3 regions of the Nocardioides dokdonensis FR1436 genome follow, and region 1 is predicted to be linked to each of the others. Evidence: predicted binding sites of a transcription regulator. Region 1 holds the regulator's gene; each other region holds the start of a gene.
What was found. Region 1 encodes LexA, which represses DNA repair genes until DNA is damaged. Its sites were predicted from a motif close to TCGAACANNTGTTCGA; they were not measured.

Region 1 (3,273 bases):
GCGGTGGTGGCCTGGGGCTACCTCGTGTACGCCGCGATCGACTTCGGCGCCGAGGCCCGCAGTGGCGAGTCGGCCGCATGGTTCTTCCTGGCGCTGGCCTCGCTGGGCGCCGTGGCCTGCCTCTTCGTGGGACTGATGCTGGTCGTGCGGCTGCTGCGCGCACTGGGCATCACCCAGGCGCCTGCGCCACGCTCCCCCGACGCCACAGACTCCCCCGAACCGGCCACCGCGCAGCCCGCTGGACGCCGCGCGGCCCGCTGAGGCCGCACCGTGCCGCACTCATCGGGGCCGAGCTCCACCGGAGACAGCGCGAGGGGCGGGCCCACCTGGGCCCGCCCCTCGCTTCCCCTGGTTTCGCCGGCCGGGGTCGAGGCGACCGGCGAAAATCGTGGGCGGCCGCAGCCGCCAGTGCCCCGCAGGGCCGTCGAGCAGCCTCAGCTGGTCGGGACCCGCAGCCGCTGACCGGTGACCACCAGGCCACCGTCGAGGGCGTTGAGCGTCTGGATGTGCTGGATCATCTCGCGCACGTCGTCACCCTGGGCCCGCTCCGTGGCGATGGCCCACAGGGTGTCGCCGGTGCCGACGGTGATCACCTCGGTCGGCGGGGGCGTGCCCTTCTCGCTGGTGGCCATCGAGCCGCCGGCCAGGAGGACGCCGGCCAGGACCACCAGCACCAGCGCGAGGCCCAGGACGACCAGGCGACCGCGACGGGTCAACCGGACCGGGCCGGGCGTCGTACGCGTCTGGACGGGGTGCTGGGTCTGCATGGGGAACTGGGCGATGGTGCTCATGGTGACCTCCTGGGGAAGGGGGTGGTCGTTGTCGTGATCGGTCGAGGTGATGTCTACAGACGGCCACCGACAGTCCCGGTCGAGAAGCTCCTCGACCAGGTGTTCGATCGAACACATGAGCGAGACTAGATCAGGTGTTCGAGGGAATGCAAGAGGGTGCGCGAACAATTGTTCGAGGCCTGTCGACGGGGGTTACCAGCCACACCCACCGGGCCGCGGTCCGACACGCCGTTCGAACAGATGTTTGAAGTTGCCCGCCCTGCGGCGCTACCGTGTCCTCACGACCATCCGAGCGGACACCCCGGCTCGGGCCTCGCGCACGAAAGGCACACGATGGCGACCAAGGACGGCGTCCCCCGCAAGCGGAAGGTCGCGGAGCTGCCCGACGGGCCCCCCGACGCGACCGGCCTCACCCCACGCCAGGTCAAGGTGCTCGGCTGCATCAAGGAGGCCATCGAGACCCGCGGCTACCCGCCGAGCATGCGCGAGATCGGCCAGGCCGTCGGCCTGACCAGTACCTCGAGCGTCTCCCACCAGCTGAAGGTGCTCGAGGAGAAGGGCTTCCTCAAGCGCGACGCGCACCGGCCCCGCGCGCTCGAGGTCTTCCTGCCCGAGCTGATGGCGCGTCGCCGCGCGATCTCCTCGGCCGACGACAGCTCGGTCGACGAGACCGACGTCGGCAACACCATGCCGGCCGCCACCTACGTCCCGGTCGTGGGTCGCATCGCCGCCGGTGGTCCGATCCTGGCCGAGGAGCGCGTCGAGGACGTCTTCCCGCTGCCCAAGCAGCTCGTGGGCGACGGCACCCTCTTCCTGCTCGAGGTCTCCGGCGACTCGATGATCGACGCCGCCATCTGCGACGGCGACTACGTGGTGATCCGCCAGGAGCAGACCGCAAGCAACGGCCAGATCGTGGCCGCCCTGATCGGCGACGAGGCCACCGTCAAGACCTTCCAGCGCAAGGACGGCAAGGTCTGGCTGCTGCCGCACAACGACGCCTACGAGCCCATCGACGGCACCCACGCCTCGATCCTCGGCGTCGTCACCGCGGTGCTGCGCAGCCTCTAGGGACAGCCTCTGGGGGCAGCCCCTGAGCCCCGCACCTGTCGCACCGTCGAACCGACGGTGAACACTCGGCGTCCGAACCCCCGTCCGCGTCACGCGGACGGGGGTTCGTCGTTGGATGAGGCGTGACCCCACCGCAGATCCCCTCCCCTGCCGCTCCCTCCCCCACCGGGCCCGTCCGCGACGCCGAGCGCGACCGCCTGGCCGCCCTGGGGCGGCGTACGGTCCTCGCCGTCGGGGCCGGCAGCGCCGCCGTGGCCGCCGGCAGCGGCGCACTCACCGCGCCCGCTGCCCGCGCGGCCAGCGCCCGGCACGACGTCTTCGCGCACGGCGTCGCCTCCGGCGACCCGCTGCCGCACGCGGTGCTGATCTGGACCCGGGTCACCCCCACCCGGGCCGCACAGCCCGGCTCCGGGAAGGGCCCGCGGCTGGGGGTGCGCTGGGAGGTCGCCACCGACCGCCGCTTCCGCCGTGTCGTGCGCCGCGGCCGCTTCGCGACCAGCGCCGCGCGCGACCACACCGTCAAGCTCGACGTCACCGGCCTCCAACCGGAGACGACCTACTACTACCGCTTCGTCGCCCGCGGGCAGCGCAGCCCGGTCGGCACCACCCGCACCGCCCCCGCCAAGCGCGCCACCCCCGCCAACCTGCGCCTGGGCGTGGTCTCCTGCGCCAACCTGCAGGCCGGCTGGTTCAGCGCCTACCGCCACCTCGCGGCGCGCCGCGACCTGCACGCGGTGCTGCACCTGGGCGACTACTTCTACGAGTACGGCCCCGGCGAGTACGGGATGGGTCGCGACAACGTCGACGTGCGCCCGCACGACCCGCCGCACGAGGTCGTCACGCTCAGCGACTACCGGCGCCGGCACGCGCAGTACAAGACCGACCCGGACCTGCAGGCGCTGCACGCGGCGCACGCCTGGATCGTGACCTGGGACGATCACGAGGTCACCAACGACCAGTGGAAGGCAGGCGCGGAGAACCACGACGACACCGAGGGCGACTACCGCCGACGGCGCGCCCGCGCCCACCGCGCGTACGACGAGTGGATGCCGGTGCGCATGGACGGCACCGCCTCGCTGGGCGACGGGGCGCGGCTCTACCGGCGCCTGCGCTTCGGCGACCTGGCCGAGATCAGCATGCTCGACCTGCGCACCTACCGCTCCGAGCAGGTCGCGACCCCGATCATCGACTCGGAGATCAACGACCCCTCGCGCTCGATCACCGGCAAGCGGCAGATGGAGTGGCTCAAGGACTCCCTGACCCGCGGCAACCACGCGCCGCAGTGGAAGATCATCGGCAACCCGGTGATGATCGCCCCGGTCACCTTCGCCGACCTGCCCAACGAGCTCGTCGACCCGGTCAACGACGTCACCGGGCTGCTGCCGCAGGACGGCTCGCCCTACAACGTCGACCA
Region 2 (3,273 bases), 1.4 Mb from region 1:
GCTGCCTCCCCGGGCCTGATCCCCCTACCGGGGGAGCGGGACGTAGCCGCACAGGACCGCACGCCGCTCCCCCACCAGCTCGACGCCTTCGACGAGGTGCCGCAGTGGGGCAGCCGAGTGGACCTGTTCCTAGGTCCGTCGGTGGAACCGGACCTGGTTGTCGGCGCCGACGTCGGCCTCGTACTCCGGGTCGTGGATGCGGCGGTGGTGGACCGGGCACAGCAGCCGGCCCCGGGCGACTTTCGTACCGTGCCCGTGGGACCAGGGGTCGTCGTGGTGGGCGTGGCACATCGCGGGCGGGGCGTCGCAGCCCTCGGCGGTGCAGCCCCGGTCCCGCACTGCGAGAGCGATCCGCTGGGCGTAGGTGAAGAACCGGCGGGTCCTGCCGACGTCGAGGGGTTGGCTCTTCCCACCCAGCACGACCGGGATGATCCCGGCCTCGCACGCCAGCCGCCGTGCGGTCGCGGCGGAGACCCGAGCACCGGTGTCGAGGGTCGCGGCGGCCAGTCCGCCCATCAACGACGCTGCGGTCATCGTCACCACCACGGTCGCGTTCACCCCGCCCGCCCGAGGCAGGGCTGCGGGGTCGAGACGCTCGATCAGCTCCACGAACGCCGCACCCAGACGCTGTGCGGTCGGCCGACGTACCGGCACCGGCGCCTGATCGTCCTGGCCGTCTTGTCCGGTGCGCGTAGCGATCTGGTGCTTGGGTGCGGCGAACGCCAGCAGCGCCCGCTCCAGCATCTGCCCGACCAGCAGCGGCACCGTGAAAGACCCCTTGCAGCGACCCTCGCCGTCCTCACGGATCCGGAACACCGCCGCCTTCTCCGCCTCCCGCTCGGCCTTGGCCAGCTGCTCGGCCTCCCACGCCTCAGCCACCTCCGGGGCGACGACCTCGAGGATCCGACGCCCCAGGATCCTCAACGCCTTCGCGTCGTGGATCTCGGCGTAGGCGACCAGCGCCTTCGCGGCCTGCTCCAGCACCCCGGCGTCCAGGTCATCGGGCAGCACCTCCAGCGCTGCGGTGATCACGCCCGCCTGCTCGGCGTTGAGCTCACCACGACCCAGCGCCTCACGCACGACGCCGTACCGCTCCAGACCGGTGGCGAGGCGGACCTCGCGGAACGACTCCCGCTTCGTCGACCGGGTCGCGTAGGCGTGCCACACCGCCAACGACGGCGAGGCGTTGCGATCCTGGACCGCCACGGCCTCCGCCTGGACCAGCGCCCGCGAGCGGAGCTCGACCAACCTCGCCTCGGCCCGTGCGATCTGCACCAGCACCTCAGCGGCGTCGGCCTGGCCCATCGACCAGGCCGGGGTCTCAGCGACGTCGTCCAACACCGAGTGCACCCGCGCGACAGCGTCGCCGATGGGGTGCAGTGCCGTCGCGGTCATGGGGCCATTCTCCCAAGCCGCTAGGTAAAACGCCAGGTCAAACGGCGTTTTCCACAGGCGGATCGAAAACTTTTTCGAGCGTGCATAAAGTGACTGCTCGAGGGTGCAGAGGTGACTGGTCGATGGTGCAGAAGTGACCGCTCGGCTGTCAGCCGGAGACCGGTGCGGCCGGCAGCAGCGCCGAGCGGCCGTGCTCGGCGAACTCGGCCTCGATGGTGCGCCGTCCGGCGTCGTCGAGCGGGACGTACGCGCTGGTGCGGCCCACGCGCACGAGGACCGGGTCCCGGGTCAGCCAGCCCTCGCGGCGCAGCGGAGCCTTGTCGACCTTGCCGCTGCCGGTCAGGGGCATCTCGGCGACGATCCGCACGAAGCGCGGCCACCACTTGGCACCCATGTCCGGGGCCTGCTCGAGGTGGGCGCCGAACGCGACGGGGTCGAGGTCGACACCCGGCTCGAGCTCCAGGGCCGTCATCACCTGGTCCCCGGTGCGGGGGTCAGGCACCGCGAAGACGGGAGCCGATGCGACCCCGTCCATGCGTTGCAGCAGCCGCTCGACGGGCGCCGCGGAGAAGTTCTCGCTGTCAACGCGCAGCCAGTCCGAGGAGCGACCGGCGAAGTAGAAGAAGCCGTCCTCGTCGCGGTAGCCGAGGTCGCCCGACCAGAAGTCGTCGCCCTTGACCCGGTCGGCGTACGCCCCGGGGTTCTTGTAGTAGCCCTCGAAGGTGTGAGCAAGACCCACGGCGACCAATTGGCCGACGGCAGCGGGATCGACCAGCCGGCCCTGCGCGTCGAAGCGCGCCCGCGGGCACTCGACACCGGTGCTCTCGTCGAGCACCCGCACGGCGGCGTCGTTGGCGGGGAGCCCCAGCGCACCCGTCGGGGTGTCGGGGGTCCGGTTGATCCGGAACACGCCCTCGCTGAGGCCGTAGCCCTCCATCACCTCGCAGCCGAAGCGGGCGCTGAAGTTCGCCACGTCGGCCTCGGAGGCCTCGGTGCCGAAGGCGAGCTCGAGCGCTGAGTCGGCGTCGCGAGGGTCGACGGGCTTGGACAAGGCGTAGGACAGCGCCCGGCCGACGTAGTTGACGTAGGTGGCGCCGAAGCGGTGGAGGTCGTCGCCGAAGGCGCTGGCCGAGAACTTCCGGGTCATGCAGACCTGGGCCCCGACCGCCATCGCGGGAGCGAGGTTCATCATCACCGCGTTGCCGTGGAAGAGGGGCATGCACAGGTAGGTGATCGACGAGGGCCGCATCCGCACGCGCCCCACGATCGCCTGGGTCAACCGGCCGAGTCGACCCTGGCCGACGACCACGGCCTTCGGGGCACCGGTCGAGCCGGAGCTGAAGAGCAGCATCGCCAGCTGGTCGGGGGCCGGGAGTTGCGCCGGCAGCGCCGCTCCCCGGTGGGGGGCCAGGAGGGCGGCGTACTCCGCGGTGTCGACGTCGAGCACCAGCTCCTCGGGCACGCCGTGCCCCGTGTCGGTGACCAGGTGCCGCAGCCGGGACTCGGTGACGATCACGTCGACGTCGGCGTGCTGGACGTCCTGGGCGATCTCGGGGCCGCTGCGGCTGGCGTTGATCCCGACGACGACGGCCCCGGCGAGAGACCCGGCGCCGACCCAGAAGACGAAGTCGGGCACGTTCTCGAGCAGCACCCCGACGTGGACCTGACGGTCGTCCGGACGCGGGACCCGTGCGGCCAGCGCGGCGGCCCGGTCGGCGGCCTCCTGGACCACCTCGCCCCAGGTCCAGCTCCGGTCCTCGAACCGCAGCCCGATCGACGGGTCGCCGGCCCGGCTGCGCACCACCTCGGCAAAAGTCTCCACGTCAGTCCCCTCGATCACGTCGTGCCGATGCAACCAGTCCCCCGTGCGGGGCGCGG
Region 3 (3,273 bases), 570 kb from region 1:
CTCCCCGGTCACGTCGAGCAGCTGCGCGCCCAGCGCGACCGCCTGGTCGCCGAGATGACCGCGCGGCTGCCCGAGTGGCGCTTCCACACGCCCGGCGGCGGGCTGGCGCTGTGGATCGAGCTGCCCTCGGCGCGCGGCAGCGCCCTGGCCGCCGCAGCCGAGCAGCACGGCGTGATCGTCGCCCCGGGCCCGGTCTTCGCCGCCGAGGGCGGGCTCGACCGGTTCGTGCGGGTGCCCTGGACCCGCCGCCCCGACGAGCTCGCCCTCGCCGTGGAGCGCCTCGCCCACGCCTGGGCGGACGTGCGCGACGCCCCCGCCACGCGGGTGCGGCGCGGCACGCGGGTGATGGTGGCCTGAGCAGCCCGCCGCCCCGCGTGAGGAGATCCATGAACGACTACCCACGGTTGATGCACGCCGCGATCGACACCACGGACGCCCGCGGCCTCGCGGAGTTCTACCGACAGCTGCTCGGCCTGACATACCGGCCGGGCGACGAGCCACCCACCGAGGGCACCGACGACGCCGCGGACTGGCTGGTGCTGGTCGACGCCGAGGGCCGTCGGGTCCTCGCGGTCCAAGAGGTCGAGCGTCTCACTGCGTCGACCTGGCCTGCGCATGACGTACCGATGCAGATGCACCTCGACTTCGCCGTGACCGACCGCGAGGCGCTCGAGCGGCACCGTAGGCGCGCGGAGGAGCTCGGCGCCCGGCTGCTGCTGGACCGCACCAGGGAGCAAACCGAGCCGCTGTACGTGCTCGCCGACCCCGCTGGGCACCCGTTCTGCCTACTTGTGGGGTGAGCGGTCAGCAGCAGGCGCAGCCCTGCCCGCAGCCGCACCCGTCGGCCTGGTCGGGCGCGCCGACCGGCATCGGAGCGCAGCACCCCTCGCCGCGCCAGGCCTGCCGGCCCTCCTTGAGCGCGACAGCGGCGATGACCAGGCCGGCCACCGGGTCGGCCCACCACCAGCCGAGCGTCGCGTTGAGCACCAGGCCGCCCAGCAGGACCGCGGACATGTAGGTGCACAGGAGGGTCTGCGTCGAGTCGGCGACCACGGCGTTGGAGCCGAGCGCACGACCGGTGCGGCGCTGCGCCCAGGACAGGAACGGCATGATCGCCAGCGACGCTGCCGCCAGCACCATGCCGACCGTCGAGGCCTCCGGACGGAGCCCGCTCGCGAGCGAGCGGATCGACTCGAACGCGACGTAGCCGGCGAGGGCGAAGAACGAGAGCGCCATCAGTCTCAGCGCGGTGCGCTCACGTGACTCCGGCAGGGCATGGCGGAACTGCCACAGGATGATCAGGCCGGAGGAGACCTCGACGACGGAGTCGAGGCCGAAGCCGACCAGGGCGATCGACCCGGCCACCAGCCCTGCCGCGATCGCGATGACGGCCTCGACCACGTTGTAGGCCACCGACGCACCTGCCAGCAGCTGGGCCCGTCGGGCGTACCGCCGACGGTCCTGCTCGCTGGTGGCCACACCGAGCGGGTACGTGCCGGGCGCGCTCATCGGGATGTCCTGTCGGGGTGGGAGGCGTGGGACGGCGACACTGGCGCGAGCGGGCCCTGCTCGTCAAACCAGGCGCCGACCGACCGGACAGCATGGATGGCCCGACGGGTCGACGTCGGCCCGTCAGACGTCCCCGAGCGTCGCGCTGGTGGGTCGATTCGCAGCAGAAAGCCCTTGCTCTCGAACAGGTGTTCGAGTAGGATCGGACCCATGATCGAGACCGACAGCCACGGGCAGCCTCTCGAGGTCGACGACCTCGATGCTGAGTGGCTGCTCGACTTCGCCCACGAGGCAGAGGCTGAGGTCCGCAGGGCGGAGCGGCGTCGACTGCGGGTGGTGCTGCGCTGGTGCGACCTGCATCCCGCGGTCGACGACGCGCACCGGCTCTCGTGGGGTGAGCAGGAGCGGGTCTGGGACTGCGACGCCTGGATCGGTGGCGAGGGGGTGCCGGCGGTGGCGGAGTTCTCCGCGCAGCCGTTGGCTGCGGTGATGCGGATGTCGCCGGCAGCGACCACGTCCCTGATGGCCGAGGCGCTCGAGCTGCGGCACCGGCTGCCGAAGATCCACGCCCGGGTCGAGGCGTTGGACGTGGCGTTGTGGCGGGCACGCCGGGTCGCGAAGGCCACCCAGGGACTTTCACCCGAGGCCGCCGCGCACGTCGATGCGGCGCTGGCGCCGGTCGTGGACTCCGTCGGGCCGACCCGGATCGACCGGGCGGTCGCGGAGGCCGTGGCGCTGTTCGACCCCGAGACCCTCGAGGCCGCGGAGGAGCACGCGAGGACTCGTGAGTGGGGCATCAGCCTGCGGCACCACCGTGCCGGTGAGGGCGGCCAGTGGGCCGGGACGTCGTGGCTGGGGATCACCGGCGACACCCCCACGCTGCAGCGGCTGCACGACCTGATCGTCGACACCACCGAGCCCGCCACCGGCCCCGACGCCGAGCTCGACCCGGGCCTCGGCGAACGACAGGTGCACGCGCTGGCAGCGGTCCTCGACGGGCTCGGTGCACCCCGCCCCCGGGTGAGGCTCAACATCGACGTCACCACCAGCGACCTCGACGCCACCGGCACCGGCACCGAGACCGGTGTCGGGCAGGTGCTCGGACTCGGGCCCGCCACCCTGACCAAGATCCGCGAGTGGCTCGCAGGGGCGTCGGTGACGGTGCTGCCGGTCCTCGACATGGCCCGCACCGACTCCGTCGACGCCCACGACCCGCCCCGGTGGATGCGCGACCTGGTCACCCGCCGCGACACCCACTGCGTCTTCCCGTTCTGCGACGTCCCCGCCAGCCGCTGCGACCTCGACCACATCGAGCCCTACATCGACCCCGACGACGGCGGCCCACCCGGCCAGACCCACCCAGCCAACCTGGCACCACTGTGCAGACACGATCACCGCGCCAAGACCATCGACGCGTGGAGCTACCAGCGCACCGACCACGGCGACTACCTGTGGCGCGACCAGCACGGGAACAGGTACGCCGTCACGCCGTACGGCACCCTCGAGCTCGATCCAGGCTCGCCAGCCACTCCTCCACGCTGACCCACCGCGTCACCGCGGGGTGGTAGAAGAAGACGCTCTGGTGATGGATCGAGCCGATGACCGCCACCTGCTCGAGCTCGCCGGCGCTGGCCCGCGCGAGCGCGGCGCCGAGCTCGACATACATCCCCCGACCTTCGTGCTCGGACGCGACGACGAGCACCGCCTCGGCCGCCAGCACCGCATCAAGGTCGGCCGAGGCCACCGACGCCGCAGCGGCCGGCT

Region 2: the regulator LexA is predicted to act here: its motif matches at 1,458-1,473, upstream of I601_RS02890 (HNH endonuclease signature motif containing protein).
Region 3: the regulator LexA is predicted to act here: its motif matches at 1,690-1,705, upstream of I601_RS12140 (HNH endonuclease signature motif containing protein).

The regions. Positions count from the first base shown of each region.
Region 1 is NZ_CP015079.1:1,995,397-1,998,669, reverse strand. Features, by position in the region: gene I601_RS09420 (hypothetical protein) at 1-261, shown strand, start outside; gene I601_RS09415 (LysM peptidoglycan-binding domain-containing protein) at 435-791, opposite strand; gene lexA (transcriptional repressor LexA) at 1,125-1,859, shown strand; gene I601_RS09405 (alkaline phosphatase D family protein) at 1,982-3,273, shown strand, end outside.
Region 2 is NZ_CP015079.1:599,036-602,308, forward strand. Features, by position in the region: gene I601_RS02885 (nuclear transport factor 2 family protein) at 1-19, shown strand, start outside; gene I601_RS02890 (HNH endonuclease signature motif containing protein) at 130-1,395, opposite strand; gene I601_RS02895 (AMP-binding protein) at 1,544-3,217, opposite strand.
Region 3 is NZ_CP015079.1:2,564,660-2,567,932, reverse strand. Features, by position in the region: gene yczR (MocR-like transcription factor YczR) at 1-357, shown strand, start outside; gene I601_RS12150 (VOC family protein) at 387-800, shown strand; gene I601_RS12145 (cation diffusion facilitator family transporter) at 805-1,509, opposite strand; gene I601_RS12140 (HNH endonuclease signature motif containing protein) at 1,720-3,051, shown strand; gene I601_RS12135 (hypothetical protein) at 2,993-3,273, opposite strand, start outside.